One region of the Paenibacillus sp. G2S3 genome, then DNA from elsewhere that is predicted to be linked to it. Evidence: a T-box and tRNA genes for the amino acid it is inferred to sense, from the RefSeq annotation. Region 1 holds a T-box; the other holds one or more tRNA genes.

What was found. The T-box of region 1 lies ahead of QNH28_RS23830 (arginine--tRNA ligase). A T-box ahead of a tRNA ligase gene usually reads a tRNA of that ligase, here a tRNA-Arg.
Region 2: it encodes a tRNA-Arg, which carries the amino acid that the T-box ahead of QNH28_RS23830 (arginine--tRNA ligase) is inferred to sense. The anticodon was not compared.

The regions. Positions count from the first base shown of each region.
Region 1 is NZ_CP126095.1:5,400,698-5,416,899, forward strand. It holds gene QNH28_RS23785 (alpha-glucuronidase family glycosyl hydrolase) at 1-1,727, opposite strand, end outside; gene QNH28_RS23790 (helix-turn-helix domain-containing protein) at 1,853-2,737, shown strand; gene QNH28_RS23795 (ABC transporter ATP-binding protein) at 3,000-3,731, shown strand; gene QNH28_RS23800 (ABC transporter permease) at 3,728-4,783, shown strand; gene QNH28_RS23805 (TetR/AcrR family transcriptional regulator) at 4,842-5,531, shown strand; gene QNH28_RS23810 (DEAD/DEAH box helicase) at 5,614-8,958, shown strand; gene QNH28_RS23815 (exosporium glycoprotein BclB-related protein) at 9,019-10,440, opposite strand; gene QNH28_RS23820 (beta strand repeat-containing protein) at 10,822-13,386, opposite strand; gene QNH28_RS23825 (hypothetical protein) at 13,401-13,760, opposite strand; T-box leader at 14,041-14,257, shown strand; gene QNH28_RS23830 (arginine--tRNA ligase) at 14,298-16,163, shown strand.
Region 2 is NZ_CP126095.1:5,287,985-5,304,186, reverse strand. It holds rRNA gene QNH28_RS23375 (23S ribosomal RNA) at 1-2,913, shown strand, start outside; rRNA gene rrf (5S ribosomal RNA) at 3,060-3,176, shown strand; gene QNH28_RS23365 (AAA family ATPase) at 3,309-3,836, shown strand; tRNA gene QNH28_RS23360 (tRNA-Glu) at 3,930-4,004, shown strand; tRNA gene QNH28_RS23355 (tRNA-Val) at 4,093-4,168, shown strand; tRNA gene QNH28_RS23350 (tRNA-Met) at 4,212-4,288, shown strand; tRNA gene QNH28_RS23345 (tRNA-Asp) at 4,315-4,392, shown strand; tRNA gene QNH28_RS23340 (tRNA-Lys) at 4,408-4,480, shown strand; tRNA gene QNH28_RS23335 (tRNA-Gly) at 4,517-4,591, shown strand; tRNA gene QNH28_RS23330 (tRNA-Arg) at 4,602-4,678, shown strand; tRNA gene QNH28_RS23325 (tRNA-Leu) at 4,698-4,776, shown strand; tRNA gene QNH28_RS23320 (tRNA-Lys) at 4,857-4,929, shown strand; gene QNH28_RS23315 (aldo/keto reductase) at 5,049-5,969, opposite strand; gene fabV (enoyl-ACP reductase FabV) at 6,185-7,375, opposite strand; gene QNH28_RS23305 (aldo/keto reductase) at 7,931-8,866, opposite strand; gene QNH28_RS23300 (ornithine cyclodeaminase family protein) at 9,051-10,025, shown strand; gene QNH28_RS23295 (dipeptidase) at 10,040-11,200, shown strand; gene QNH28_RS23290 (CocE/NonD family hydrolase) at 11,212-13,338, shown strand; gene QNH28_RS23285 (BofC C-terminal domain-containing protein) at 13,455-14,177, shown strand; gene ruvC (crossover junction endodeoxyribonuclease RuvC) at 14,432-14,935, shown strand; gene ruvA (Holliday junction branch migration protein RuvA) at 14,932-15,549, shown strand; gene ruvB (Holliday junction branch migration DNA helicase RuvB) at 15,585-16,202, shown strand, end outside.

The DNA of each region.
Region 1 (16,202 bases):
TTCATTGTCCGGTCTACGCCAATGCCTTGTAGGTCTGCAAAATGATACGTTCCCCATTTCGAATATTCATATCCATCCACATTTGGACCGTAATGATGATCCGGATTGACCATCCAGCCTACGCCAAGCGGCGAAGTATAAGATTCATAGATATTCCAAGAGGTTAACAAGATCTCACGAATCGTATCTATTAACTGCTCATCCTCTGCACTGAACGTGAGCATTGTCCATTCCTTCGCGATTTGCTCTGCACTTAATTCCGGATTCCAAGCGAGACGACTGTAACCATATAGATTGGCCTGCGCTAATAAATGCCCCGTCCAGTTCTGATCATTTCCAATATTTGAAACAGCAGCGAAGCCGCTATAGTTATAACCGTACATGGATCCATCGACGACACGTTTCACCGATGACTCCGAATTCGTTGCGTACGTATTAAAATCAAGAACTTCCTTCCATTGAGGGACGAGGTAGCAGACATGACGCTGTTGGCCTGTATATTCCTGCGTAATTTGAAACTCAATCATCATATTCGTATGCTCCATGGCACCGAACAGCGGAGATACGCCTTCCCGTACTTGAAAATCCATCGGTCCATTCTTCACCTGTAAAATAACATTCTTCATGAACTGGCCATCCAGCGGTTTAAAGTGATCATATGCTGCTCGTGCACGATCGGTGGAGCGATCCCGCCAATCCTGCTTGCAATTGTAGACAAAGCAGCGCCAGATGACGATTCCCCCGAAAGGCAATAAAGCTTCAGCCAGCATGTTCGAACCCTCTGCATGATCACGATCATAAGTGAACGGGCCAGGACGATTCTCTGAATCAGCTTTTACGAGGAAACCGCCGAAATCTGGAATCCATTTATAAATTTCTACCGCCTTTGCCTTCCACCATTGGCGTACATCAGGATCTAACGGATCGGCTGTATTCAATCCACCGATTTCGATCGGGCTAGCATAGTTAATACTTAGGAATAGCTTCACCCCGTAGTTCCGGAAGATATCAGCAATCCTCGCGATGTCAGGAAGATAGCGCTCCGTAATAAACATCGTTTCAAACCGATGCACATTGACATTGTTTATAGCAATCGCATTGATCCCTATCGAAGCGAGCATTCTCGCATAATCTTGCACTCGATCAAAATCCTTAGTGATTTCGTTGTCTGAGTAGAATATGGACTTCCCTGCGTAACCACGTTCGATGCTTCCATCGATGTTATCCCATTGATTCATCATGCGGAGAAGATTTACAGGATTGTCCACCACATCCAACGCTTCAATAGATTGACCCATTCCAAGCAAGCGTAGGAATCCAAATACGCCGTATAGTAATCCCACGGGTGTGGAAGCACCAATTACAATACAGTCCTTCTCCGTGTTTGTTCGGATGGCATATCCTTCTGATCCAATTGCTGTCCTTGTAGCCTCGCTAAAGGTATGCGTAATCAACGGATGATTACTATCAAACATACCGATCACAATACAGGCCTGCATATCTTTATCCTGAGATTCAGTAATAGTAGCATCTATATCAAGCATTCCTTGTATGCCACGTGTTAATTCTTGCACAGCACTTTTGATCACTGGATGATCCTGTTCGGGGATCAAAATGTTATTGCACCAAGAAGCATAGCACTCTCTTACTGCACTCGATTGAATATATGGATATTCGAGCCAAGCTTTATACCCTGCGTTATGTAATTCTGTCTGTTGATCTGCCATAATTCGGTGTCCTCCATTCGTGAGTAAGACTTTTTAATCTAGATGTTGCTAGCTGTGCAATGGTTCTCTTATACTTTTGTAAACGATAAGTTATCCGCATCCCTACTAATAGGAGGAACATGAATGTGACGTACCGTGAGCAGCAGGACTTACAACCGTTCCATCTCTATTTTGTATATAAAAGAACAAGTACAAATACAGACGACTATCAAGGTACTTTCCATGCTCATCAGGGTGTTGAAATTCTTATTGTTCATGAAGGTAAAGGCACGCTGATTATTGATCAAAATAGCTATGAAATAAAGCCAGGGATGATTTGCATTTTCCAGCCGTATCAGCTGCATCATATTCAAATTGAAATCAACGAGGCGGTTCCGTTCGTGCGTTCGATCGTGCATTATGAGCCCAGTATATTTAAAGCTTATTTTGAAAAGTGGCCCATCCTACAAAGCTTTTTTAATCATATTCACAGCGGCAATTTAGCCTCACCTCGATGGTATGAACAGCAGGACCTGCAATCACTGATAGCTCTTCTGAAGGATCTAGATAAAGCGCTTCCAACTTTGCACAAAAATGATTTCCTGGAAGAGGTCTCCTTGTTTCTCATCACGTTCCTACGTGCTTTGAAGCCGCTTTGGGATACACAGCAAAAGCCGACCTCCAGGGAACAATCGCTTCGTAAACCACACCAGGCAGAACGTATTATGGAATGGCTGCAGTTGCATTACAAGGAACCTTTGCGGCTCGATCAAATGAGCAAGGATCTACATCTTTCACCCCATCATTTATCCCACTTGTTTAAGGAGTGTACAGGCAGCAGTATTTCCGATTATTTAACGGTCAAAAGAATGCAGGAAGCCGTTCAGCTTCTGACTTCAAGCAAATACACAGTCGCACACATCGCCGAGGAAGTGGGGATCACAAATTGCTCTCATTTTTGCAAATTATTCAAAACCCATTTCGGCACAACGCCTAATCAATTTCGGAAGCAATGGCATTTGCATCATTGAGTTGTCGAACATCCCAGTTGCATTCCTTGTTAACATCATATCAAGTTGGTTCGTGAGCAAGTATTCGCATCTTGTGCAAAAATGCCGCTACTTTGCGATTTACAACAGATTTCAAGCAGGTAGTAAGCATCGAAAATTGAGCACTTTACATTTACTGGATTCCGGAGCACAATAATGAGTGAGCACTCACTCATTATTGTTGTGGAGAGCACTCAGCAATACCATTTTGTATCTCAGACTATTCAGAATCGAGGAGATGAATATGGGTTCGGAAGCTCCAGTCATTTCAGTGAGCCATGTTGGTAAAGCCTTTGGAGACAAACAGGTGCTCGAGGATATTTCGCTTCAAGTAGAGCGTGCGGAAACCTTCGGCATACTAGGGCCCTCTGGCTCCGGAAAAACAACACTCGTAAAGCTGCTTACTGGTATCGATGAGGTGACCTCAGGTGAGGTAAAGGTGCTTGGTGTCACTATGCCTAAGTTATCCATGCTGCAGCAAATTGGATACATGGCTCAATCTGATGCCCTATATACGGAACTCAGCGCAAAAGAAAATCTGGAGTTCTTCGCAGCACTATATGGACTAAAAGGTGCGGAGCGCAGCAAACGCATCAAAGCTGTTATGGAACTAGTAGATCTTCAGGAGCATCTGCGCAAAAGAGTAGATCAATACTCTGGCGGAATGAAACGCCGCCTATCCCTGGCGATTGCGCTGCTCCATGAGCCTCCGCTACTTCTTCTTGATGAACCAACAGTTGGTATCGATCCCGTACTCCGACTATCCATCTGGAAAGAACTGAAAGCTCTTAATCAGAAAGGTACCACGATTGTACTAACTACACATGTCATGGATGAAGCTGAGAAATGTGATCGACTTGGAATGATCCGTGATGGCAAGCTGCTTGCAGCCGACACACCGGCTGGACTGCTTAAATCCACTGGCTCAGCTTCTATTGAAGAAGCCTTTCTATATTATGGAGGTGTCCGTTCATGAGAATCCGAGCGATCACCTTACGAATTTTGCGACAATTTATTCATGATAAAAGAACGATGGCATTAATGTTCATCGCACCGCTCATCGTTCTAAGTTTAATGAGCTTGGTATTCAACGGGGATACCTATGAGCCAAAAATCGGAGTATCCGGTGTGCCACTAAATATCTCAGCAGCGTTAAAAGAAGAAAACGCTACAATTAAAGAGTATGCCAGTGAAGAGCTAGGAAAAAGTGCTCTAGTAGAAGGAAAGATTGACGCATTGATCACTTTGGACGGAAACGCTGGAGAATCACTAGGTGTGCCCCAAGTGTTGTTAGAGGGTAGTAACCCTACAGCCAACAAGGCGGTAATTATGACGCTTCAAAAGCTTTCTCAGAAGCTCCTTCCAAGTACAGAGGGACAGCTGCAATTACAGCCCCAGATCAGCTACTTATACGGTTCTGAGAATATGAAGACGATTGACCGCTTCGGTCCGATTATGATTGGCGTATTTGTGTTCTTTTTCGTATTCCTGATTGCCGGTGTTTCTTTCCTGCGAGAGCGGACTACAGGCACCCTTGAACGTCTTCTTTCTACTCCTTTAAAAAGATGGGAGATTGTACTCGGGTATGTATGTGGTTTCGGTATTTTCACCGTCTTCCAAGCGCTGTTGATCTCGTGGTTTTCCATTCAGATTCTCGGCATTATGATGACAGGAAGCTTTGGTTATGTAATGTTGATCACCTTACTCCTGTCGATGACTGCGCTGACGCTGGGGACGCTTTTGTCGGCTTTTGCAGCCAACGAGCTACAGATGATTCAGTTCATCCCGCTTATTATCGTGCCACAAGTTTTCCTCAGCGGACTGTTCCCACTCGACACCCTACCGCTATGGCTACAGCGTATCGGCTACGCAACCCCAATTTATTATGGATCAGAAGCGCTTATGAACATCATGATCCGTGGCAAAGGATGGAATTCCATCGCTCTGGATGTCTATGTGCTGATCGGATTCTCACTATTATTCATGGTGCTGAATGTATTGGCACTGCGCAAACACCGGAAAATGTAGCCTAACTAAGAACTTTCATCGGTTGAACGGAATGAACCAAGTCTGGAGGATATTTGTAATGAAGGAACACGATTCTGCGGAACAAAATATAGAAGAGCAGTGGATTGAAGAGCTGCTGGCCATAAGTGAAGAAGATAAACTAACACCGAAGCAGATTTCCATTTTGCATGCAGCGATTGAGGTATTTTCCGAAAAAGGATATGCTGCAGCTGCGACTAGTGAAATTGCTCAAAAGGCAGGCGTAGCAGAGGGAACGATATTCCGATATTACAAGACCAAAAAAGATTTACTGCTGTCCATCATAGGCCCCACCATGAGTCGTATGCTTGCTCCTTTTGTAATGCGGAATTTCAACGGGGTACTCAATGTTCCCTATGACAGCTTCGAAGAATTCCTACGGATGTTTATCATCAATCGTCTGGAGTTCGCCCGCAAGAATTTTAAAATCCTAAAGATTCTGATACAGGAAATCCCTTTCCAACCAGTGCTCAGAGAACAATTCGCAGAAAATATTCTAAGCAAGGTGCTGGAGCGCGTCATCGAAATTGTGGAGCACTTCAAAGCAAAAGGCGAAGTCATTGAATTACCTACACCCGCTATTCTACGCTTCACTATTTCATCTGTTGTAGGGTATGTGCTAAATCGCCTGCTGCTCCAGCCGGAGAAGGACTGGAATGACGAGGAAGGGATTAACCTGACGATCCATTTTATTATGCACGGGATCGGTGGAGTAGCAGCCCCTATTTGATGCGCACGCCCGTTCTGTTATCATAAGGACTATATAATAATCGGACTTTTCGAAGAACAAGTTACGAGGAAGGAATTATGTTATGGGCTTTAGTGTGACAGAACGGGTAATTAAGCTGCTGTGCGGCAAATCTGTTTTTGAAAAAGGATTGGCTTATTACCAGTCTGGAAGCGTCGATATAATAGATATTGAAGAACGTAATGAATCCATCCCAGATCTGCCCCGATCTCGTTATGAAGCGCTCGTTCAAGGGGGCATTGGCTACGAAGTCATGGTTGTCGTCGATATCGATGGTGATGTTACGGCAGAATGCACTTGTCCTGCTTACTCGTATGGAGGGCCTTTCTGCAAACATATCGCAGCCGTACTGATCAGCATTGATGCCCTTGAAACTGCTGGTGAACCGCCAGATCATACTGGAACTTCTAGCCTATCTACTATTGAAGATACTGGAGTCTTAACCCCACGTAATGTTACGGATTCTACGCGAGACATGGGAGGAAGGTTCAGAGACCAGCATCTGGTGAGCAGCCTGCTAGGTATGTTCAGCAACCATAAGCCGCGTCCGAGCGGTACTGGGGCATTTGTGGATAATAGAATTCCGTTAAACGTAGAGTTTATCTGCAAGCCATTCATTTACAGCTATAGCACTACCATGCTGGGAATAGAAATGAAAATCGGCTCGAAACGACTATATGTCGTTCATAAAATAAGAGGTTTTCTGGAACGTGTACACCGTGGAGAAACCTTCGAATTCTCGAAGCATTTCGTCTATGACCCTGCCATTCACAGCTTTCGGAAGGAAGATAACATCGTTCTTCAGAAGCTTATTGAAATTGTCTTAAATGAAAAAATGTATCGCGATAACGTCACTCACCATTCTCCATATGGTGGCAACCTGGGGGGAGATCGCCTGCTGGCTATCCCTCCTTTTTTCTGGGAGACGCTCCAGCCCGCACTTTCAGAGGTTTCGTCGGTATATCTGCAACAAGAAGAGGTGCTGTACGAAGGCATTCATATGTCTAATGAAGCACCACCTCTTAGCTTTGCGTTCGAGCAAGCCGAAGGCGAAGGATACCATCTGGATATTCAAGGACTTGAGCAGATCTCAGTTCTGGAAGACTACGGACTCGTGCTGTCTGAAGGCAAGCTGTTGAAGCTAACTGTTCAGGAATGCATGCGCCTATCTGAGATGAAAAAAATGCTGGATTCCTCCCGTCGAGATGGTATCGATATCGCACCTGAACAAATGGAGCCTTTTATGGACAAGGTTATCCCTGGTCTGAAAAAACTGGGAAACGTGCATATCGCCGAATCTATTGCTGATCGAATTGTGCAACATAAGCTTATAGCGAGACTCTATCTGGACCGTGTGAGAGATCGACTGCTCGCCGGGCTAGAGTTTCAATATGGTGACATTATCATCAATCCTTTAGACGAAAAAGCCCATGTTCGCGGTACGGACTTGATTCTTATACGCGACGGTGAAGGAGAGGCCCGAATTCTGGAGCTGATGGAGCATGAATCCTTCGCCAAAACCGAAGGCGGGTATATTATGACGGATGAGGAAGGTGAGTACGATTTTTTATACCACACGATTCCGTTGCTTGAGCCACTACTAACGGTTTACGCGACCACCGCTGTCAAAGAAAGATTGTTCACGGGAACCACACCACCCAAGGTAAGTATTAGTTGGAACGAAAAGACCGACTGGCTTGATTTTAAATTCGACATGGGTGGTATTCCCGAATCTGAGATTGTGATGGTCTTAAAATCACTTCAGGATAAACGTAAATACTACCGCTTGCCCGAAGGGGCGCTGCTACCACTGGAAAGCGAGGAGCTCCAAGAAATCATCACCTTTATGAACGAGATGGGTATTCGAGAAGGTGAGATTAAAGGTGCGCAATTCTCTTTACCAGTCGTTCGTGGGTTACATTTAACCTCTGCTGATTCTCAAAGTGACTCAGTCAAGCTGAGCAGGTCCTTTAAAAGGTTACTTGCGAATATGCACAATCCTGAGAACCTTGATTTTCCTATACCAGAGAGTTTAGCTCCTGTACTCCGGGATTATCAGCAGTATGGATTCCAGTGGCTGAAGACGCTCGCCCATTACCGCTTCGGGGGTATTTTAGCGGATGATATGGGTCTTGGCAAAACACTTCAGAGTATCGCTTTTCTGCTCTCCGAGCTTCCGGATATTCGTCAGAGTGGTCTGCCCGCTCTTATTGTCGCTCCTGCCTCTCTCACCTACAATTGGCATAATGAGCTTAAAAAGTTCACGCCTGAAATCAAGGCCGTTATTGCAGATGGAAGCTTAACGGAACGCGGTCGGATTTTAAAAAATGCAGCGAAGGCGGATGTAATTATTACCTCTTACCCGCTGCTTCGAAGAGATGTTCAGTTGTATGCTAAGATGTCTTTTCATACCCTGATTCTCGATGAAGCGCAAACCATAAAGAACCATACGACGCAGACCGCTCAAGCAGTTATGGCTCTTCAAGCTCGGCATCGTTTTGCACTTACTGGGACTCCAGTGGAGAATGCGCTGGAAGATCTTTGGTCCATCTTCGGTACGGTGTTCCCCGGGCTGTTTCCAGGTAAAAAAGCTTTCCACGATTTACCGAGGGAAACTGTTGCTAAACGGGCACGTCCCTTTTTGCTGCGGCGCTTAAAGAGTGATGTATTAAAAGAATTGCCTGAGAAAATCGAATCACTCCAAGCCTGTGAGCTGTTCCCTGAGCAGAAGAAGTTATATGTCGCTTATCTCGCCCGCTTGAAAAAAGAGGCGCTAAAGCATCTGACCCAGGATAGTTTCGGCAATAATAATCGGATAAAAATCCTTGCTGGACTCACCCGTCTACGCCAGCTATGCTGTCACCCGGCTCTATTTGTGGATGGGTATGAAGGAAGCTCCGCCAAGTTCGAGCAGCTGTTTGAAATCATTGAGGAATGCCGTAGCTCGGGTAAACGAATGCTAGTATTCTCCCAGTTCACAGAAATGCTTGGCCTGATTGGGCGTGAACTCGGATATCAAGGTATTCCATATTTTTATCTAGATGGTCAAACGCCTGTGTCCCAGCGGGTAGATTTATGTAATCAGTTTAATGAAGGAGAGCGAGATATTTTCCTGATCTCCTTAAAAGCTGGCGGAACCGGACTCAACTTAACAGGGGCTGACACTGTAATCCTATACGATCTATGGTGGAACCCAGCCGTCGAACAGCAAGCTGCAGATCGGGCTCACCGAATCGGGCAGAAAAAAGTAGTGCAAGTTATCCGACTTGTTACCCAAGGCACTGTAGAGGACAAGATGTATGAGCTGCAACAGAAGAAAAGGAACTTAATTGATGAGGTAATCCAGCCAGGTCAGGAAGGATTATCTACGCTCACAGAACAAGACATCCGAGAAATTCTGATGATCTAAATAAAGGGATATCCTCTAGCCATACGGCTTTTGGGATATCCCTATTTCAGATTCGTCAGGTTAAGCGATTGTAACTCCTCCGCTAGCATAGCCAGCAATGGTTGTCGCAATGTCAACTCCGGCCGTTACCGTTGAAGTGAAGACCAACAGTAACCGTTCTCCAATGGTTACTGGAATGCTCAAGCCTGTAGTAATACCACTGCTAATTGTGCCAAGTGAAAGAACACCTGTAAATGGAGGACTTAATGTGACTACAGCACCTGGGACTGCAGTAAACGTATTGTTAGGGGTAGAAGAACTGTATAATTGAGCAGTGATTGTTACTGTAGAGCCTAATAAACTAAGCGCAGCTGTTGTACTGAAATAGGCTGCCATAGAAGTGATCGTTCCGGCGCGAGGAGCTGAGAATGCAAAGTTCAATAAGGTTCCAGCTGCTCCTGTAAGATCTATAGTGCCACCTGTAATAGCAATATTGGTTGCGTTGCTTCCGAAGCCAACTGCGCTTGAAGTATTCAAAAGACCTCCCAATACTGTGGTCATAACAGCTGGCAGACCAGAAGCGTATGGAATAATCGCACCCGAACCAGTAGCTCCGGTGGCTCCGGTTACGCCAGCACTTCCTGTTGCTCCAGTTACACCTGCGCTTCCTGTCGCTCCTGTTACACCTGCGCTTCCCGTTGCTCCGGTAACCCCTGCGCTTCCTGTCGCTCCTGTTGCACCTGCACTTCCCGTTGCTCCTGTTGCACCTGCACTTCCCGTTGCTCCTATTGCTCCTGCGCTTCCTGTTGCTCCTGTTGCTCCTGTTGCTCCTGTTACACCTGCGCTTCCTGTCGCTCCTGTTACACCTGTTGCACCTGCGCTTCCTGTCGCTCCTGTTACACCTGTTGCACCTGCGCTTCCTGTCGCTCCTGTTACACCTGTTGCACCTGCGCTTCCTGTCGCTCCTGTTGCACCTGCACTTCCCGTCGCTCCAGTCACGCCGGCACTTCCTGTCGCTCCGGCACTTCCTGTCGCTCCGGTAACTCCAGCGCTTCCTGCTGCTCCGGTCGCACCTGTACTTCCTGTCGCTCCGGTATCTCCGGTGGCTCCAGTGGCTCCAGTGGCTCCAGTGGCTCCTGAATAACCTATATTTTCACCATACAATTCAGAGTAGACAAGCCGATGAGCAGTCACTAATTGACCTGTGCTGCTTTTTCCCCAAACTGAGACTGGAATTGGATCGTCTATCAAAGTTGGTGTTGTGAATGAAAATTCGAATGAATCAAAATTTGCATAATAATCATTTGTTAGTACTTCATTAGGTCCCACAGTATGAAGTTCACTAACATATAGTGTTCTTGTACCGTTCATATAATATCCTTCGATTTGAATCAACGACGCAGTGACATCACTCTGATTAACAAGTTTAATAGTAACAAGCTGAGTGGGTCTTTCACCGCTTACCAGATTGTTCTCTATAGGTCCAGTAGATAAATAACTCAAGTTATCAACTCCTTTTATTTTTAAATAGATTGCCTGCACAAAATTCTAAATAGTAGCGTTACTATAATCATTCCTCCGATCTACTCTAAATTCGCTAACAATGAGCCTATTATATTTTTCAGTTGGAAATTTTCGGCTCTTAATAGTAATATTCTTTTCTCTTTTTAATGTGTGGACATCTATCAAAAGCTACTATTATACATATTGAGTGCTATTGGAAAAATCTATAAATCTATCATCATTCAACTAGACTGAAAATCTTGGAAGCATTATTCCGTCCTGCTTACAACATGTCCCGTTAACAAAACAGAGGATAGCTCAGGAAGCCTTACTTACGGCTACTGAGTATCCCCTCTTTGTACCATTAACTCAGAGATAAATTTACGTCAATTCATGAACAGACCAAACTATACCCGAAGTATTAGCACCGCCCAGATTCAAAGGAACCGTCAAGCCATTAGAAACATAGAACAAGCCAATAACATCACCTGCTGTTAGTGCAAATTCTCCAACCAGCGTTACAGTCCCACTTCCCAAAATAGCTCTCAAATCTAGAATAAGCGCAACATTCACATCCAACACAGGGAATAATCCACTTACCAGATTTGTTGAAGTAGGAGAAGTTCTCTGAACTACGAAAGCTGGATTAGTCCCACTACCAAGACTAATTGAGATTGAGGCAGTTGTGGAATAGTTAATGGTCGCTTCAATAGAATATCTACCCGTTGTCGGAACTGTGTAATTTCCCGTAACAGGGTTAAAGGAAGGATCAGAATAGAAAGGAGAGGCCACAGACCATCCAGTCAGTTGGGACGAAGTAGAAACTGACAAAGCTGATAGGAACGCAGAGAATCCCTCAGCTTGAATATTCGGCCCTGTTGCTCCAGTCACACCAGTTATTCCTGTTACACCAGTTGCTCCTGTTGCTCCTGTTACTCCTGTTGCTCCAGTTACTCCAGTTGCCCCAGTCAATCCAGCTGCCCCTGTTGCTCCAGTCACTCCGTCGGCTCCCGTTGCTCCAGTTACACCTGCTGCTCCCGTTGCGCCTGTCACTCCGGCTGCTCCCGTTGCACCTGTCACTCCGTCCGCTCCCGTTGCACCTGTCACTCCGGCTGCTCCCGTTGCTCCCGTTGCTCCAGTCACTCCGTCCGCTCCCGTTGCTCCAGTCGCTCCTGTTGCTCCCGTTGCCCCAGTCAATCCAGCTGCCCCTGTTGCTCCAGTCACTCCATCGGCTCCCGTTGCTCCAGTCACTCCAGTTGCCCCTGTTGCTCCAGTCACTCCGTCGGCTCCTGTTGCTCCAGTTACACCTGCCGCTCCGGTTGCCCCTGTCGCACCTGCCTCTCCTGTTGCTCCAGTTACACCTGCCGCTCCCGTCGTTCCAGTCACTCCATCGGCTCCCGTTGCACCTGTCACTCCGTCGGCTCCCGTTGCTCCAGTCACTCCGGCTGCTCCCGTTGCTCCTGTCACTCCAGCGGCTCCCGTCGCTCCTGTCACTCCGGCTACTCCGGTTGCACCAGTCACACCGTCGGCTCCCGTCGCTCCAGTCACTCCAGCGGCTCCCGTTGCTCCTGTAACTCCGGCCGCTCCCGTTGCACCAGTCGCTCCATCTGCCCCTGTTGCTCCAGTCACTCCGGCTGCTCCGGTTGATCCAGTCACTCCGGCTACTCCGGTTGCACCAGTCGCCCCGTCTGCTCCCGTTGCTCCTGTCACTCCGTCCGCTCCCGTTGCTCCAGTCACTCCAGCGGCTCCCGTCGCTCCGGTCACTCCGGCTGCTCCGGTTGCACCAGTCACTCCGTCTGCTCCCGTCGCTCCAGTCACTCCGGCTACTCCGGTTGCACCAGTCGCCCCGTCTGCTCCCGTTGCTCCTGTCACTCCAGCCGCTCCCGTTACACCAGTCGCTCCATCTGCTCCCGTTGCACCAGTCGCCCCGTCTGCTCCCGTTGCTCCTGTCGCTCCATCGGCTCCCGTTGCTCCTGTCGCTCCATCTGCTCCCGTTGCTCCTGTCACTCCGGCCGCTCCCGTTGCACCAGTCGCTCCATCCGCACCCGTTGCCCCAGTCGCTCCATCTGCTCCGGTTGCACCAGTCGCTCCATCTGCTCCCGTTGCTCCTGTCACTCCGTCTGCTCCCGTTGCACCAGTCGCTCCATCTGCTCCCGTTGCTCCTGTCACTCCGTCTGCTCCCGTTGCACCAGTCGCTCCATCTGCTCCCGTTGCACCAGTCGCTCCATCTGCTCCGGTTGCCCCTGTCGCTCCATCTGCTCCGGTTGCCCCTGTCGCTCCATCTGCTCCGGTTGCCCCTGTTGCTCCATCTGCCCCTGTTGCCCCTGTCGCTCCATCTGCTCCCGTTGCCCCAGTCACTCCATCTGCTCCCGTTGCTCCTGTCGCTCCATCTGCTCCAGTCACCCCAGTCGCTCCTCCGGCTGCTCCTGTTGCCCCAGTTACCCCATCTGCTCCGGCTGCCCCTGTTGCACCAGTTGCACCTGCTACTCCCGTTGCCCCAGTCGCTCCATCTGCTCCATCCGCACCTGCCACTCCCGTTGCCCCTGTTACTCCATCTGCTCCGGCTGCTCCTGTTGCCCCAGTTACCCCTACCGTTGCTCCGAGTAATTCAGAATGGACTAGTCGGTGAGCAGCCACAATTTGACCCATACTATTTTTTCCCCAGACTGAAATTTGAATAGGATCATCTACCAGGCTTAAAGTTGTAAAAATAAATTCAAACGCATCAAAATCCGCATAATAATCTGTTGTTATAACTTGCTCAGGCATAACATTAACAAGCTGACTAACATACATAGTTCTTGTCCCATCCATATAATATCCTTGGACGAGAACCGTAGAAGTAATAACGTCGCTTCGGTTATCGATTTTGATCGTAACATGCTGAGTTGGTCGTATACCTCCCACCATGGTATTATCTATCGGCCCGGTAGATAAATAGCTCAATTTTCAACACTCCTTTAGATTATTGCTGTATGTTTTTCCCACGCTACTATACGATGAGAATCTACCAATTGCCCCGAAGCCTGCTTTCCCCAGACCGAGATCCCTATCTGTGCTTCAACTTCTTCTGATGTCGCAAACTCAAATTCAAATGCATCTAAATCAGCAAAATAGTCTCTAGTTAGAACTTGGTTAGGTGCGAGACTTACCATTTCATTCACATACATCGTTCTTAATCCATTTAGATAAAAGCCTTGAATGACGAGATTATATGGATTAAGAGAATCACGATTAACTACTTTTACTGTTACGATTTGTGTCTGTCTAATCCCCATAATTGGACCATTATCCATAGGTCCGGTTGAAAATAATGCCATCTTTATTCGCTCCTCCCTTCCACTGCAAATTAAAAAATTACAAACTATAACACTAGTAACATGGTTCATAATTAATAGCTCTATATAGTAATATTCTGTATTTAAAGTTAATGTGTGGACATTTATGCAAAGGAATTACCACTCAAAAAAAGACAACCTTCTATTGTTTGAATTTATGATCTACTAATCGGACAATCTAAAACTCAAGCATTTTGTAGATTTTTCTGAGTAAGCCCCTATTGCTTTTTTCGAAATATTAGTTATACTGATAAAAATTATTCAAGCATCGATGAACGGGAGAGTAGTTAACGTGTTCTAGTCCTCAGCGAGCCGGGTAAGTGTAAGCCGGTACAGATCACCTAATGAAGCGCACCCGTGAGATGGACTTCTAAACCCAAGTAGGAAGTCCCGGCTGAAGACCGTTATCCTGTAAGGTGGCTAAACGTCTGTTTAGCAACGAGAGTGGTACCGCGAGCGCTAAAGCCCTCGTCTCTTTTGAGACGAGGGCTTTTTTGTATTTTCAAAGGAGGGTATAGCATGTTAAGTCAAATCATCAAAAAAAGCATTGAACAAAGTGTAAAAAAAGTATTCCACACCTTAGAAGTTGCCTACCCGAACGATGTTGCTATTCTGATCGAACAGCCAGCTAATCTAGAGCATGGTGATTATTCCTGCAACATTGCCATGCAGCTAGCTAAAACCCTGCGCAAATCCCCCCTCGTCATAGCAGAGTTAGTAAAAGCAGAAATTAAATTACAAGAGAGTTACACCGGTCTTTTACAAAAAGTCGAAGTAGCTGCTCCTGGATTTATTAATTTGTATATGGATTGGCAGGCATGGGCTAAACATTCCTTCGATCTGCCAGACAGCACGGGGGAAAAGGTCATCATCGAGCACACTTCAATCAATCCAAACAAAGCTGCTCATGTAGGTCACCTGAGAAATGCTTGCATCGGCGATGCGCTGGTCAGAATTATGAAAAGAACCGGACATAACGTAGAGGTCCATAACTATGTTGATGATCTGGGCAACCAGCTCGCAGATACAGTCGTGGGTTTATTAAATGTACCTTTGGAAGGCAATCATCAACGGTTCGGGGATTACTGCTGGGATCTTTATGCCAAAGTGAACAAAGAATATGCACAGAATCCAGAGATGACGCACAAACGCACGGATATGCTGCATGCCCTTGAACAGGGTGACGGCAATGAGGCGTGGCTGGGTAACCTTGTCGCTGAACGTATTGTGAGAGAGCATGTAGCGGAAATGAAGCGTTTCAGTATTCACTATGACCTGCTGGTATGGGAGAGCAATATTTTAAAAGAGGGATTCTGGGTAGCCGCATCTGAGCTATTGAAGCAAACGGCAGTTTTTGTACAGGAGACTGAAGGTAAGCTTGCGGGCTGCTGGGTGCTAAAGCAAGGGACAGAGGTTAGCAGTGGAGCGGATTCAGAGGATCATCAGATGGATAAGGTGCTTGTGCGTTCGAATGGGATTTTGACGTACACTGCCAAAGACATTGCCTATCATCTCTGGAAATTCGGTCTACTATCCAAAGATTTCACCTACAGTGAATTCTCGTCCGGTTTATGGACCACAGGATTAACCGGAACCCAGGCCCCCTATGGACATGCGGACCGTGTCATTAACGTGATTGATTATAGACAGGAATATCCGCAACAAATGGTTAAGCAAGCTTTAGGCGCATTAGGTTATAACAATCAGGCTGAGAAGCTCCATCATGTAAGTTATGGCGTTGTTTCTCTTAGTCCGGCCTCTGCTGCTGAGCTGGGGATAGATGTTTCAGAAGGGAAATCTTCTTATGCCATGTCCGGGCGCCAAGGAATCGGCGTTAAGGTGAGCGATTTAGTAAAGCTTATGGAACAGAACATAGAACATTCGCGCTCCGATAAAGAGGGTCTTTCCAGCCATATCATTGCAGCTGCTGCTATTCGTTATTATCTGCTGCGGTTTAACCTGGGAACGGAAATCGTGTTTGATTTCAAACAGGCTACCGAAATATCTGGTAATACCGGGGTTTATCTGATGTACACCTATGCGCGTGCTAGCAGTGTGTTGAGCAAATCTACAATTCCATTCATTACAGATGCCTCACAGCTTCAATTCCCAATCGAAATGGAAAAAGCAGAGCTTGCGCTGCTGAGACAGCTTAGCCTCTGGCAGGAGACATTGTATTCTGCCAGCATAGAATTAACGCCGAATATACTCTGCACGTATGCGCATACCTTAGCCACACTCTTCAATAACTTCTATTCTATATGTCCGATTTTAAAAGGTGAGGAAGCTACCATCGCGTTCCGCCTCTGGCTCACTTCGAGATTTAAGGACACTTTAGGTGATGTGCTAAATGTGCTTGGGTTACCGACTCCGAGCCGTATGTAGAAGATATAGAAAAAAGGGCAATCTCCACGTTTATGGCGG
Region 2 (16,202 bases), 110 kb from region 1:
GCACACGGAGGATGCCTAGGCGCCAGGAGCCGACGAAGGACGTGGCGAACAACGAAACTGCCTCGGGGAGCTGTAAGCAAGCTTTGATCCGGGGGTGTCCGAATGGGGAAACCCAGCTGTGGTAATTCGCAGTTACTCATTTCTGAATACATAGGAAATGTAGAGGCAGACCAGGGGAACTGAAACATCTAAGTACCCTGAGGAAGAGAAAACAATAGTGATTCCGTCAGTAGCGGCGAGCGAACGCGGAACAGCCTAAACCTAAGAGCTTGCTCTTAGGGGTTGTGGGACGTCTCACATGGAGTTACAAAGGAATATGGTAGGCGAAGAGGTCTGGAAAGGCCCGCGATAGAGGTAAAAGCCCTGTAGCCTAAACTGTGTTCTCTCCGAGACGGATCCCGAGTAGTGCGGGGCACGTGAAACCCCGTATGAATCCAGCAGGACCATCTGCTAAGGCTAAATACTACCTGGCGACCGATAGTGAAACAGTACCGTGAGGGAAAGGTGAAAAGCACCCCGGAAGGGGAGTGAAATAGAACCTGAAACCGTGTGCTTACAAAAAGTCAGAGCCCTATCTATGGGTGATGGCGTGCCTTTTGTAGAATGAACCGGCGAGTTACGTTTAACATGCAAGGTTAAGCCGAGAAGGTGGAGCCGCAGCGAAAGCGAGTCTGAATAGGGCGAATGAGTATGTGGACGTAGACCCGAAACCGTGTGATCTACCCCTGTCCAGGGTGAAGGTGCGGTAACACGCACTGGAGGCCCGAACCCACGTACGTTGAAAAGTGCGGGGATGAGGTGGGGGTAGCGGAGAAATTCCAATCGAACTCGGAGATAGCTGGTTCTCCCCGAAATAGCTTTAGGGCTAGCCTCGGTATAAGAGTAGTGGAGGTAGAGCACTGATTGGGTGCGGGGTCCGCAAGGATTACCAAGCTCAGTCAAACTCCGAATGCCATATACTTATTGCCGGGAGTCAGACAGTGAGTGCTAAGATCCATTGTCAAAAGGGAAACAGCCCAGACCATCAGCTAAGGTCCCCAAGTGTGTGTTAAGTGGGAAAGGATGTGGAGTTGCACAGACAACCAGGATGTTGGCTTAGAAGCAGCCACCATTGAAAGAGTGCGTAATAGCTCACTGGTCGAGTGACTCTGCGCCGAAAATGTAACGGGGCTAAACACACCACCGAAGCTATGGCTAGATACGTATGTATCTGGGGTAGGGGAGCGTTGTATGTGGGTTGAAGGTGTACCGTAAGGAGCGCTGGACAGCATACAAGTGAGAATGCCGGTATGAGTAACGAAAAGATCAGTGAGAATCTGATCCGCCGAAAGCCCAAGGTTTCCTGAGGAAGGCTCGTCCGCTCAGGGTAAGTCGGGACCTAAGGCGAGGCCGAAAGGCGTAGTCGAAGGACAACAGTTTGAAATTACTGTACCACCGTAATCCGCTATGAGCGATGGGGTGACGCAGGAGGGTAGTGACGCGGACTGATGGATATGTCCGTCTAAGCAGTGAGGCTGATGTGTAGGCAAATCCGCACATCATTAAGGCTGGGCTGTGATGGGGAGCGAAAATTGTAGTAGCGAAGGTCATGATCTCACACTGCCAAGAAAAGCCTCTAGCCAGGAGAAGGTGCCCGTACCGCAAACCGACACAGGTAGGCGAGAAGAGAATTCTAAGGCGCGCGGAAGAACTCTCGTTAAGGAACTCGGCAAAATGACCCCGTAACTTCGGGAGAAGGGGTGCCCCGGTAGTGTGAATAGCACGAGGGGGCCGCAGTGAAAAGGCCCAAGCGACTGTTTAGCAAAAACACAGGTCTGTGCGAAGCCGCAAGGCGAAGTATACGGGCTGACGCCTGCCCGGTGCTGGAAGGTTAAGGGGAGTGGTTAGGAGCAATCCGAAGCTATGAACCGAAGCCCCAGTAAACGGCGGCCGTAACTATAACGGTCCTAAGGTAGCGAAATTCCTTGTCAGGTAAATTCTGACCCGCACGAATGGCGTAACGACTTGGGCGCTGTCTCAACGAGAGATCCGGTGAAATTTTAATACCTGTGAAGATGCAGGTTACCCGCGACAAGACGGAAAGACCCCATGGAGCTTTACTGCAGCTTGATATTGAATTTGGGTACGATCTGTACAGGATAGGTGGGAGCCGTAGAAATCGGAGCGCAAGCTTCGGTGGAGGCGCCGTTGGGATACCACCCTGATCGTATCTAGGTTCTAACCTAGTACCCTTATCGGGTACGGGGACCGTGTCAGGCGGGCAGTTTGACTGGGGCGGTCGCCTCCTAAAGAGTAACGGAGGCGTTCCAAGGTTCCCTCAGAATGGTTGGAAATCATTCGAAGAGTGCAAAGGCATAAGGGAGCTTGACTGCGAGACCTACAAGTCGAGCAGGGACGAAAGTCGGACTTAGTGATCCGGTGGTACCGCATGGAAGGGCCATCGCTCAACGGATAAAAGCTACCCTGGGGATAACAGGCTTATCTCCCCCAAGAGTCCACATCGACGGGGAGGTTTGGCACCTCGATGTCGGCTCATCGCATCCTGGGGCTGAAGTAGGTCCCAAGGGTTGGGCTGTTCGCCCATTAAAGCGGTACGCGAGCTGGGTTCAGAACGTCGTGAGACAGTTCGGTCCCTATCTGTCGTGGGCGCAGGAAATTTGAGAGGAGCTGTCCTTAGTACGAGAGGACCGGGATGGACGTACCGCTGGTGCACCAGTTGTTTCGCCAGAAGCATGGCTGGGTAGCTACGTACGGACGGGATAAGCGCTGAAAGCATCTAAGCGTGAAGCCCCCCTCAAGATGAGATTTCCCAATTAGTAAGACCCCTTGAAGACGACGAGGTAGATAGGTTGGAGGTGGAAGTGCAGTAATGCATGGAGCTGACCAATACTAATCGGTCGAGGGCTTATCCTATACTTAAAACGCAAATTCAATTCGGATTCAGTTTTCAGGAATCAAGTTCTAAACCATATGGTCCTAGTGGCTATATGATGATGAATTTGTTTTCAGCATTTGGCGATGCTGAGACCTGAATAATGCATTTGTACCGCAAATGCCCGTTTGGTGGCGATAGCGGAGGGGTTCCACGCGTACCCATCCCGAACACGACCGTTAAGCCCTCCAGCGCCGATGGTACTTGGACCGAAGGGTCCTGGGAGAGTAGGACGTTGCCAAGCACGCAAGACCACTGTTGAGTAATCGACAGTGGTCTTTTTGTTGTGCCTTGTACAGAGAATTTGCTTGTAAGGCTTTTATGATAATGTGGTTTAATAGAGTCACTAATAGATTATTTATGGGGGATAAGGATCTTGATTATATGGATCAATGGAGCTTTTGGTGCGGGGAAGACAGAAACTGCATATGAATTACATCGTAGACTTCCTGATTCTTTTATATACGATCCAGAGAATGTAGGGTATTACATAAGAGCAAACATTCCTGATGTGATGACAAAAAGTGACTTTCAGGATCATTATCTTTGGCGTGAAATTAACCACTCCATGTTAAAATACATAGCTAACGAATATAGTGGGACGATTAACGTACCTATGACCATAGTCAACCCAGATTATTGGATGGACATTACTGGTAATCTAATAGATGAAGGATTAGAGGTTCATCATTTTACTTTGTGTGCCTCACGAGAGACGCTACTCAAGAGATTGGGTGGTAGAGGTGAAGGGAATGGCTCATGGGCCGTTCAACAGATCGACAGATGCATCACAGGGCTGAATAAGGACGTATTCAAAGACCATTTAGACACGAATAACCTGACTACACTTGAAGTCGTGGAGATGATTGCACGTAAGCTTGATATCAATTTAATGTCTACGTAGGAGAGGAATGAAATTATATTAATTTAGGTATTGCTATACTTTAAAATACATGATATAATCTTTTTTGTTGTCAAAACATTTTGTTTTTAATAAGGCCCGTTGGTCAAGGGGTTAAGACACCTCCCTTTCACGGAGGTAACATGGGTTCGAATCCCATACGGGTCACCATTATTTTTAGAACGTAATTGTTCTTCTAAAATAAAATGTTGCATTACAGATTAAATTATGTTATGATAATTGAGTTGCTTCTTTACATGGAGGCTTAGCTCAGCTGGGAGAGCATCTGCCTTACAAGCAGAGGGTCGGGGGTTCGATCCCCTCAGCCTCCACCATGAAGCTTTCTTATTGTAACTGATAGCTAAATATTTTTAATGACGCGGGGTGGAGCAGCCCGGTAGCTCGTCGGGCTCATAACCCGAAGGCCGCAGGTTCAAATCCTGCCCCCGCAACCAATTTTCATCAAGCAATTATATCTTTTGGAACCGTGGTGTAGTTGGCCTAACATGCCTGCCTGTCACGCAGGAGATCGCGAGTTCGAATCTCGTCGGTTCCGCCATTTTTCTTGCTTCATGAGCCATTAGCTCAGTTGGTAGAGCACCTGACTTTTAATCAGGGTGTCGAAGGTTCGAGTCCTTCATGGCTCACTTCTTTAGTGAGTCGGACATCAATACATACCGTGTGCGGACGTGGCTCAGCGGTAGAGCATCGCCTTGCCAAGGCGAGGGTCGCGGGTTCGATTCCCGTCGTCCGCTCCATATAAATTTTGCGCCCTTAGCTCAGCTGGATAGAGCGTTTGACTACGAATCAAAAGGCCGGGAGTTCGAATCTCTCAGGGCGCGCCATCTTTTAACTTCATACTTTGCCGGCGTGGCGGAATGGCAGACGCGCTCGACTCAAAATCGAGAGGGAAACCGTGGAGGTTCGAGTCCTCTCGCCGGTATCAATTAGCAAGCGAAGCTCTTATGCGTTAAGCTAAGAGCTTTTGCTTTTCAAGTTCAATAAGGTAAATCATTATATTGTGGACTCTTAGCTCAGTTGGTAGAGCAGTAGACTCTTAATCTATTTGTCCAGGGTTCGAGCCCCTGAGAGTCCATCCTTAAAAGAAACGGCATTTATGCCGTTTCTTTTTTAATTAGAGCTATTCGGGTTCAATCATAGTCATAAAGAAAAGCCACAAGGTACGATATTAGCGTACTTCGTGGCTTTTGATATTTATGGAAGGATATTACCGGCAGCACGGTAAATTTCATACCATTCTGGTCTGGTGAGTGTAATATCGGATGCTTTGGCAATATCCCGCAATCGCTGCGTATTGGTTGTACCTACAACAGGCTGCATATTTGCCGGGTGTCTGAGAATCCAGGCAATGGCAATAGCAGTATTGGTAACCTCTTTTTCAGCTGCCAAGCGGTTAATGACCTCATTCAATTCAGGGAACTTGTCGTTGTCCAAGAATACACCTTCAAAGAACCCATATTGGAAAGGTGACCATGGCTGAATGGTCATGTCATGTAGACGGCTATACTCCAAAATCCCGCCATCATGAACTACCGAACCGGAGTTAGTCATATTCACATTGAAGCCGGTATCAATCATACCAGTGAACATAATGCTCAATTGCAGCTGGTTGAACAGCAGAGGTTGCTTTACATTTTTCTTCAGTAGCTCGATTTGTAACGGGTTCTGATTGCTGACACCAAAATGTTTGACCAATCCCTTGCTCTCCAGAATGTCAAAAGCCTCAGCCACTTCTTCCGGCTCGAACAGCGTGTCAGGACGGTGAAGCAGGAGGACATCGATATAATCGGTCTTCAAGCGTTTGAGGCTACCCTCCACGGATTGTAGGATATGCTCTTTGGAGAAATCAAAATAACCGTTGCGGATTCCGCATTTGGTCTGGATCATCATTTTATCACGCATACCAGGATTGTTCTCGAGTACCCCTGCGAATACTTCTTCGGCTTTGCCAGCTGCGTAAATGTCGGCATGATCAAAGAAGTCTATTCCGAGCTCCAACGCACTATGTACATGTGTATCAGCCTCTTTTGCAGACAAATCCGCAATCCGCATACAGCCAAGCGAAATTTGGGACACGTCAAGTACACCATTCGCTACACTAATTTTCTTAACCATGAGTGATTCACTCCTTCGAATGTAAGTAGAACTTGCAGTATTCTATCAAACCATATCACAAAGTGGGAGGCTAAGCCAATATGCCCTACGACGTATGGGTAGGCTGTAAGCAAAGCACAAAAAAAGAGGCTGCCACATCAGTAGAATTCACTACTTTGCAGACAACCTCTTTTTTATACATCCATAATTAATATATGGAAGTGTTCAGAATCATTTTAGTACATATTCGGAATGTCGACATTAGGATCAATATCTGCTTCGTAGTCTACGCCATCTGTTCTAAAGCCAAACAGATTGAAGAAATCTTGGCGGTAGCCTTCCAGATCAGCTAGTTCACTTGCATTATCGGTTGTCAGCTCGTCCCAACGTTTCATAACCTCTGTCTGGACATCCTCACGCATTTCCCAGTCGTCAATGCGGATCAAGCAGCTTCCGTTAGTAGTAGCCTTGCCTTCACCGTATAGGTGCTCAGAGAACAAGCGATACATTTGTTCAATGCAGTTCTCGTGCAGGCCTTTTTCCTTCATTACTTCATAAAGTGCAGAGATATAAAGGGGCACTACAGGAATCGCTGAGCTGGACTGAGTTACGAGCGCCTTATTAACGGATACAAAGGCACGTCCACCTTTTGCTGAAAGAAGGTCATTCATTTGGATCGCAGTTTGTTCCAGATCGTGCTTGGCTTGGCCAATCGTTCCGTCCCGATAGATAGGGTGAGTGATCTCAGGCCCGATGTAGGAGTAAGCAACGGTAGTGGCACCATCTGCAAGGACATCAGCTGCTTGAAGCTGATCGATCCACATTCTCCAGTCTTCGCCACCCATAACGGCGATCGTCTGACGTACCTCTTCTTCTGTAGCAGGCTCAATAGTGGTCATGGATACTTCACCTGTATGGAAGTTCAAGGTTTTATTCGAATAAGCTGTACCCACTGGTTTAATAACGGAGGAGAAGGTTTCTCCTGTTACCGGATGGGTACGACGAGGTGAAGCGACACTATAAATAACTAAATCGATTGTGCCATATTCAGCTTTAATCAGTTCAATGGTCTTCTCTTTAATAGCATCAGAGAAGGCATCGCCAACTATGCTGTGTGATTTGAGTCCAAGCTCTGCTGCTTGTTGTTCGAAGGCAGCGGAGTTGTACCACCCTGCAGAAGCTGTGCGCTGACCTTCCGCAGCTTTATCGAAGAACACACCAATGGTATTGGCGCCAGCACCAAAAGCAGCTGAAATTCTAGAAGCTAGTCCGTATCCGGTAGAAGCACCGATGACAAGTACATTCGCAGGTCCCTCAATTTTCTTTTGTGCTTTTACATATTCAATTTGTTGTTCTATTTGTTTGGCACATCCCTCTGGATGGGCTGTTGTACATATAAATCCGCGTGTTTTAGGTTGAATAATCATCAAGGAATTCCCCTTTGTATAAAAATTTAAGTCTACTGATACACAGAGAAAGTATAGCAAACAATATTTACTAATACAAAGAATTTAGGATATTCGGTAAGAATCCGCTGCCCTGTATTTTGGTTTGTTGGCTAGCTGCGCTATCGAGTCTTGATCATTTATTAAGGCTTTCGGACCCAGATGACGTTATTAGTGAGCTTTTAGTCTTTTGAGAAGGGTTTCGGACTCCAGTGACGCTATTCCGTAGAAAAGGGGCTATATTGGGTGTTTTTTATACCAATTGGGGCTATGGAGTCCGATAAGATGCGAAATGGGCAATAATGCTGCGTTTAAGGTCGGCTGAGTCCGAGAGCGATTGCGTTTGTGAAAAGTTAGTTAAAGAATCGAATCAGTTGAATGAAAGTGTTCTAACAAGTCAAACGAACTCAACGAATGGTAAAGCGAACGAATCTGAGGGATCAAACGAATTGAACAAAGCTAAAAGGGGGCTGCCCCAGTAGCCATTTCATGACTTCTAGGACAACCCCCTTTACATTACTTACAAATAAGGCTTTATTAAGCCTTAAAGATTGAATCAATCGCTTTGATCTCTTCTGGTGTCAGCTGAACCTTCAGAGTCTGTAGATTCGAGACGATTTGCTCTGGGCGCTTGGCGCCCGGAATTAGCGCATCGATGGAAGGTACAGTCAAATACCAGGCGAGTACCACATGAGCGACATCAACACCTTTGGCATCGGCAATTTGACGAACCTTGTCCACTTTCTCCAAGTTCTTGGCAAAGGTCTCTCCTTGGAACATGGGGTTGTTCTTTCTATTGTCGCTGAACGTATCGCCTTGCTTATATTTCCCGCCAAGAAGGCCGGATGCGAGCGGGAAATAAGGAACGAAAGAAATGCCATGCTCCTGCGTGTAAGGGAGTAGGTCTTTTTCCGCATCACGGTGCAGCAGGTTGTAATGGGATTGGAGAACATCCACATGCCCGTCCTTGTTGGCTTCTCTCAGCTGTTCAATGGAGAAGTTGGAGACACCAATTGCTTTGATCTTTCCTTCATCCTTCAGCTTCTTAAGCTCGCCAACAGCTTCATCCTTAGGTGTGCTTTCATCAGGGAAATGAATATAGTAAAGATCGATATAATCGGTCTGGAGGCGTTTCAAACTGTCTTCCACAGACTGTCTGAGAAAAGCCGGAGAGTTGTCGATTGTAACCTTATCGCCCGTAATCTTGTGAGCGCCCTTAGTAGCAATGACCACATTATCACGGCCACCTCTTTCTCTCAGCACTTCTCCGATCAATTCCTCGGATCTACCTGGTCCATAAATATAGGCGGTATCAATGAAATTGATCCCATGTTCAAGAGCGTTGCGAACGATGTTTCTACCCGTCTCATCATTTAAGCCGGGAAATAAATTATGCCCACCAACAGCATTGGCACCCAGTCCGAGAGGGAGTACCTGCAAATTTGTTCTACCTAACGTTATTTTACTAGACATAATCAATCGTCAGCTCCTTAAAATAGAATATGAACTATATTAAGTATAGCGAATAGCTCTCGGTTAGACAAATTGCTGACTTCCAGCTTTATACATGAATATTTAAAGCGTATAAGTTATGATATAAAGAATAATTTTGCAATCCCACATTTGTTGTCACAATGAAATAAAGGAGGTTTGTCTTATGCTAGTTATTAATCAAAATGAAGTGGCTGAGCTATTAGCAATGGAGTCTTGCATCACAGTGATGGAATCCGTTTTGAAGGACTTGTCCGCAGGACAAGCCGTACAGAGCTTAAGACAAGTACTCCCGCTGCACCAAGGTAATCTGATTGGCTTAATGCCGGGCTATTTGCAGGGTGAAGAAGTAGCAGGTGCCAAAATCATCAGTGTATTTCCAAGCAATCATGGCTCAGGTTTACCTTCCCATCAAGGGCTTGTTACGCTATTCGACTCTTCTACCGGTGTTCTGAAAGCTGTAGTAGATGGACAAAAGATTACCGCAATCCGTACGGCGGCAGTTAGCGCAGTAGCCACTCGTTATCTGGCCAGAAAAGATGCAGAGGTGCTTGCCATTCTAGGTACGGGCGAGCAAGCCAAAAGTCATCTGGAAGCGATGCTACTGGTCCGATCGATTCGTGAGGTCAGAGTTTGGAGTAAGACACATGCGAAGGCAAAAGATTTCCAAGTGGAGATGAGCCGTAAATATGGTGTGGAGATCGTTGTGGCTGAGTCTGTTCAAGAGGCAGTAAGCCCAGCAGATATCATTTGTACCGTAACAGCATCCACAGAGCCTGTACTCAAAGGAGAGTGGCTGAAGTCCGGTGTACATATCAATGCGGTTGGAGCCTGCAGACCAGCAGATCGTGAGCTGGATTCGGAGACCGTCCGATTAGCTAAGTTATATGTAGACCGATTGGAATCCGCGCATAATGAATCCGGGGATTATTTAATTCCGCTGAACGAAGGCGTGATTAATTCAGGCCATATTATCGGTGAAATCGGTGAATTGATCAGCGGGAGTATTGAGGGCAGAGCTACAGCTGATGAGATCACTCTTTTTAAAGGACTAGGACTTGCGATAGAGGATTTAGCAGCAGCCAACTTCATTTATAATGAAGCTGTTAAATTACAAAAAGGCATTGAAATTGCATTCTAAGGAGCGACCACACGATGAGCACATATGAAGGTTTGTATGATTTCAAGTTGACGGAGCAAGACGAAGAACGGGCCGTACATTTGCATGAGCAGAACATTAATATTGATTTGCTATTTCAAGGCCCCTTATCTCCAAACGCAATTCCAGAGTCTGTGTCCGAAAAAATAAAAGAGCTGTGTGAGCCCTATAAAGATGAGCCGATGATATACAGCAGCATGCCAGCAAAAATGATCACAAAGCTGTCGGCCAGCGGTGAGATCCCCGAGTATAAAAGTGAATGGTATAAATCGGGAATTACCGCGGGTAACAGGGAACTTCACTTAGAATCCTTAGAAAGCATGGTCACTAGCATGGCTGAAGTTCAGCTTCAGTTCGACTCCGCAGATTGGTTAGTAAAAGCATTAACCGCTGAGGACATTCGTACAGCCAAGCGTAATGGCCATAAGGCGGGTATTATCACGGCACAAGAAACAGATGGTTTAGGCAAAAACTTAGACCTATTAGATGTGTTACATAATTTTGGCTTAAGAATTTTACAATTAACCTATAACAATCAGAATCAGGTCGGTGCAGGCTGTGCAGAACAGTCGAATGCTGGGATTACGAACTATGGCAAAAGATTCATTGAGCGCCTGAATAAGCTGGGGATCATTGTAGATACGGGACATTGTGGAAAACAGACCACGCTCGATGCTTGCCAGTATTCTAAGACTCCGGTCATTGCTTCACACACAGGTGTAGAGGCGATCTATCCGCATATGCGCTGTAAAAGTGATGAAGAGATTATCGCGATAGCGAAGACGGGTGGAGTCATCGGTATTTTTGCTATGCCGTGGTTTGTTCATGAAGATCCTAACCATACGACCATTGATCATGTGCTGGATCATATCGAATATGTGATTCGGCTTGTAGGCGTGGATCATGTTGGGATTGGAACGGATTGGCCGATGAGCGATGTGCTCTGGTCATTGGTTTATTTTAAAGAACATATTGCACCTAAGCTAGGATTCGCCAAAGGAGACGGTCCTTCTACTGAAACCGTTGCTGGGCTTGAAAAATATAGTTATTTTATCAACTTTACTAGAGGTCTAGTGGCTCGCGGTTATACGGATGAGGACATTGCAAAGATCATGGGTGGCAACTGGCTGCGCGTATTTGAAGAAATTTGGGGATAGGGGATAAATAGATGACAACATATTTGAACACTACTACATTTAACTTCTACTGTTCTGGCATTTATTCAGGAAAAATACATTTTACGGAACAACAAATCATGCTCGCTAAGGTTGATCCACGCAGACGAACACAAATGCAGGATAATGTGCTGGATAGCCAGCTCAAGACCGTACTTCCATTTCAAAAAATCCATGAACACATGGACGCTTACGCTAAAGCAGAATGGGCCAATGATGAGGTAGTTCTGAGTAACGGTGATCTTTATCAAAAGCATATTCAGTATCAGGCGGTGATTGATGGCCGCGAACAAACCTCTCAAGTATGGGCACTGCGCAAAGAGACGGCACTGGATATTGTGACCTTGGATGGGGAGATTATTGCCTTTCTTACCCCGAATCGGTATGGCATCGAGCTGATTGTTAAAGCTGGGTATGAAAAGCTGACGCCTCTGGTTGTTTATGATGATCCCCTTTTGTCCAAGCCAGAGTATGGTGTGAATGATTTGGGTACGGATCTGATTCCAATGCGCGATGGTGTGAGACTGGCTACAGATGTGTTTCTTCCTGAGGGTATTCAGCCGGGAACCAAGCTGCCGACGATTCTTGTGAGAACCTGCTATGACCGTAACGGGAAAAAAGAGATTTTTATGAGATGGGCTAATAAAGGTTATGCAGTGGTGTCACAGGACGTTAGAGGTCGGGCGGATTCGGAAGGGGAATTGATCCCTTTTTATAATGAACGGGATGATGGCTATGATACGATCGATTGGATAATCGCGCAGGAATGGTCGGATGGCAATGTTGGAATGTGGGGCGCGTCCTATCTGGGCTTCGTGGTTGTCTCGGCGGCGACCAGTGGGCACCCCAATTTGAAGGCTGTTGTAGATGAAGTGAATGTGGGCTCACCATTTGTAGATACGGCGCGTAAGGGGGGAACGCTTTGTTCTTGGCCACTCTTGTCTTGGACGCTTGCACAATCTGTGGGTACCCGGACGGATTTTGATATTTTTGGCGGGATTACGGTAAACCCAGAAGCGGCCGTTGATGCGAGACCGATTAAGGAGATTCCTCAGCAAATGATCGGCAAAGCATCAGGACCATGGGATCTGTGGAGCCAGCATCCGGAGTATGATGATTTTTGGAGAAACTGTACCTTTACGGAGCGCGGAGATCAGGTGCAGGTCCCTATGTATGTAATCTCAGGCTGGTATGACGGCGACAGCCCTGGTGTATCGGAGACTTGGAGAATGTTGACTGAACATGATGTGCCGAACCGTAAAATCCGTCTGGGCGCATGGGAGCATGGGCCAAACCGAGCCAGAGACTATGAGGGTGTAAGCTTCGGCAATGATGCAGTAGTCTATGATTATGATGTTTCCGTACTGCGCTGGTTCGACCGTTTCCTTAAAGGCATTCCGAATGGAATAGATGAGGAGCCTAGAGCCTCTTATTATGTCGTTGGTGAGAATCAATGGAGAACGTCGGAGGATTGGACACCAGTTGAAGCTATAACTACGCCGTTTTACCTTTCCAGTGGGGGGCGGGCTAATTCAGGACAAGGAGATGGGAAGCTGCTCGCAGCGGCAGAGGAACATTCTCCAGAAGATACTTACGTCTATAACCCTAATGATCCTATGAATGATAGCGGTGAGCGGGAGCCTGAAAATTTGCGGAAGTACGAGCTGCGGAATGATATTCTTGTGTACACAAGTGAGGTGTTGACGGAAGAATTGACTATAGCTGGCGAATTGTCTGCTGTCATTTACGCCGCTAGCACTGGTAAGGATACGGATTGGGTAGTTACGCTTAGCGATGTGAATGAACAAGGAGACTCTATCCGGTTATCTAACTATATTGTTAGAGCTAAATATCGTCATGGGTTTGATGCACCAGAACTGCTCACGCCAGGTCAAGTGGAGGAATACGATATTTTCATGCCGAATATTGCCCACAGATTTGCGGTAGGACACCGAGTTCGGTTCTCGATTACCTCATCCAGTAAATTCGTTGCGTTCCCTAATACGAATACGGGTGGTAACCCATATGAAGATACAGAGGCAATTACAGTACTGCAAACCGTTTACCATAATAGTGAATATCCAAGCCATGTGAAGCTGCCGGTTATTCCTAACGCTTGAATTATACTGCAAGGTCAACCTTGCAATTAGGATGAAATATCGATTATTCACAAAAAAGCGCATAAATGATCCCTTCTCAGGTCACAATAGGGAAAAACCAGAATGAAGGGATTAACGTGTCGCGCATAAAAAAACAACTTTGGCAGCGATGGAGACGTTGGAAAAAGGCGCTTTGGGTAGGGGCCGCTTGTTTAGCTCTTACTGTACTGGCTTGGCGCAGTATGCAGGTGCCTGAGGAAATCAGTGGACTGCTGACGGATTCTAGTTGGACGGATAGTGCCGAAAGCGAGTTGGCCGCAGCTGTATTTAAAGTAGGCGTGGACAACGGTGAGGAGAAAGAGAAGAAGGGTGCTTTAAATAACGAACAACTGTTGCAGACGATCACTCAAAGCGGACTCAGCAGAACCGTTCATTTAAAAATATCGTATGTATCTGGGGAAGAAATTCAGACATTGCCGGGCATAAAGAACCCGCTTCAGCTAAAAAAAATAATTAACGAGCACCCTGCATGGAGCGGTTGGATCAGCAGCGAGGGAGATTTGTGGCTGGAACAAAAAGTGAATGATCTATCAACCCTAACGAAAAAAGAAGCCTATATCGGTGTCGATGCATTTGGGAATTTGAAATTATTTAAAGGGCCTCCGGTGCAGGAAAAGGTTCTGAAGACCTTTTTTCAAATGGATATGGGTTCCTTGAAATCCTCTCTGCCGGAAAGTATTTGGAAAGAGCTCCATGAAGGGATTCGTGTGCAGGATATTGAAGAGTACAACAGCGTGTTGTCCACTTTCAGTGACTATGCGCGCGAGGCTGCCGAACATGTCATGAAGAATAAGCAATAACATCTAAAAGCATATGCGCTGTCCTAAAGTCATTGTTAATGGCTATGGGGCAGCTTTTTTTTGCAAATATAAGAAAGTTTGAGGTGCTCATTGTAGGCCTAAAGTTGTCATTTCGCATCAGAGGGTAAACTTTTTTTCTCCCGGAAGGGGTATTTTTGCTATAATGGTTTGAAGGAATACATATGTTCGCTTCATAGCGGAGTAATGGATGAAAACGGTGGAATAAACTGCCTGTTATAGAGGAGAGATCGTGCTTGCGCATTTTGGGAATTGATCCAGGGCTGGCGATTGTCGGTTTTGGCTTTGTGGATAAGGAAGGTCATAAGTTGACCCCAGTCCAATATGGTTGTATCCAGACTGAGGCTCACACACCTGAGGAAGAACGTTTGCTGCATGTCTATGAAGGTGTGGGTCAGCTCATTGATAAATATAAGCCCGATGCTGTAGCGATAGAGAAGTTGTTCTTCGCACGTAATGTAACAACAGCATTGCCAGTAGCACAGGCCCGCGGAGTGACGATATTAGCTGCTGTACAGCGTGGCCTACCCGTCTCGGAATATACACCTATGATGGTGAAGCAGGCAGTTGTTGGTTATGGTAAGGCAGAGAAGCGGCAGGTACAGGAAATGGTGAAGCTGTTGCTGAAATTATCGGCGATTCCTAAACCGGATGATGTAGCGGATGCACTCGCGGTAGCGGTTTGTCATGCCCATTCGAGCAGTCTTAATTCTAAATTAAATGAGGTATTGCGAAAATGATAGATTTCTTAAGAGGACCCGTCGTTCATTTAGAGTCGGAATATGTGGTGCTTGATGTGCAGGGCGTAGGATATCGGGTGTTCTGCCCGAACCCTTATGCTTTTGCTAAAGTAGAAGGGCCTGTAACGATCTACATCCATTATCAAACACGTGAGGATGCGACGCTTCTGTTCGGATTCCCGACTCGGGAGGAGCAAAAATTGTTCCGCAAGTTGATTGAGGTGTCTGGGATCGGTCCGAAGGTTGCACTCGGAATACTGACAGGTGGAACTCCAGATCAGTTGATCTCGGCAATTTACCAAGAGAATATAACCTTCCTAACAAAACTGCCGGGCATTGGTAAGAAGACGGCGCAGCGGATGATCCTAGATTTGAAGGACAAGCTGGACGGACTCAGTATGGCATCGATGCAAACGGGATTATTTGCAGTTCCAATGGAAGAAGCAACGGATGGGTTAGCTTGGCAAGAGGCTAGGGACGCTCTTAAGGGATTAGGTTATACCGAAAGTGAATTGGACCGTGTGTGGCTCGCTATGAAAAAAGAGGGCGCAGAGACAGGGACTGTAGATGTGTTGATGAAGAAAGCACTTGGGCTATTATATGTTGCTAAGTAAAGCCGAACACATCCTGAAGAAAGGGAGCGATAGGAATGGATGACCGGATTATATCCGCTAATTTGATGATGGACGAGCAAGCCGTAGAATTAAGTTTACGCCCTCGTTATCTAGGAGAATATATCGGACAGAATCAGGTAAAAGAAAACCTGAAAATATATATCGAAGCGGCCAAAATGAGAAGTGAAGCGCTGGATCATGTACTGCTCTACGGGCCTCCAGGTCTCGGTAAAACAACACTCGCAAACATTATCGCCAATGAGCTGGGTGTGAATTTACGAACAACGTCCGGTCCTGCGATAGAGCGGCCGGGAGATTTAGCCGCCTTGCTGACGAACCTGCAGGAAGGCGACGTGCTGTTCATCGATGAAATTCACCGCTTGCACCGGACGGTGGAAGAGGTAATGTATCCGGCGATGGAGGACTTCGCGCTGGACATCATGATCGGCAAAGGGCCGAGTGCCCGTTCGGTACGATTGGATCTGCCGCCGTTCACACTTATAGGTGCTACCACCCGTGCTGGCCTGCTGTCAGCGCCACTACGTGATCGTTTCGGAGTGGTCAGCCGCTTGGAGTACTATACCATAGATGAGCTAAGCTTCATTGTTGCGCGAAATGCAGATCTTTTAGGGATTGAGATTGTCGGAGATGCA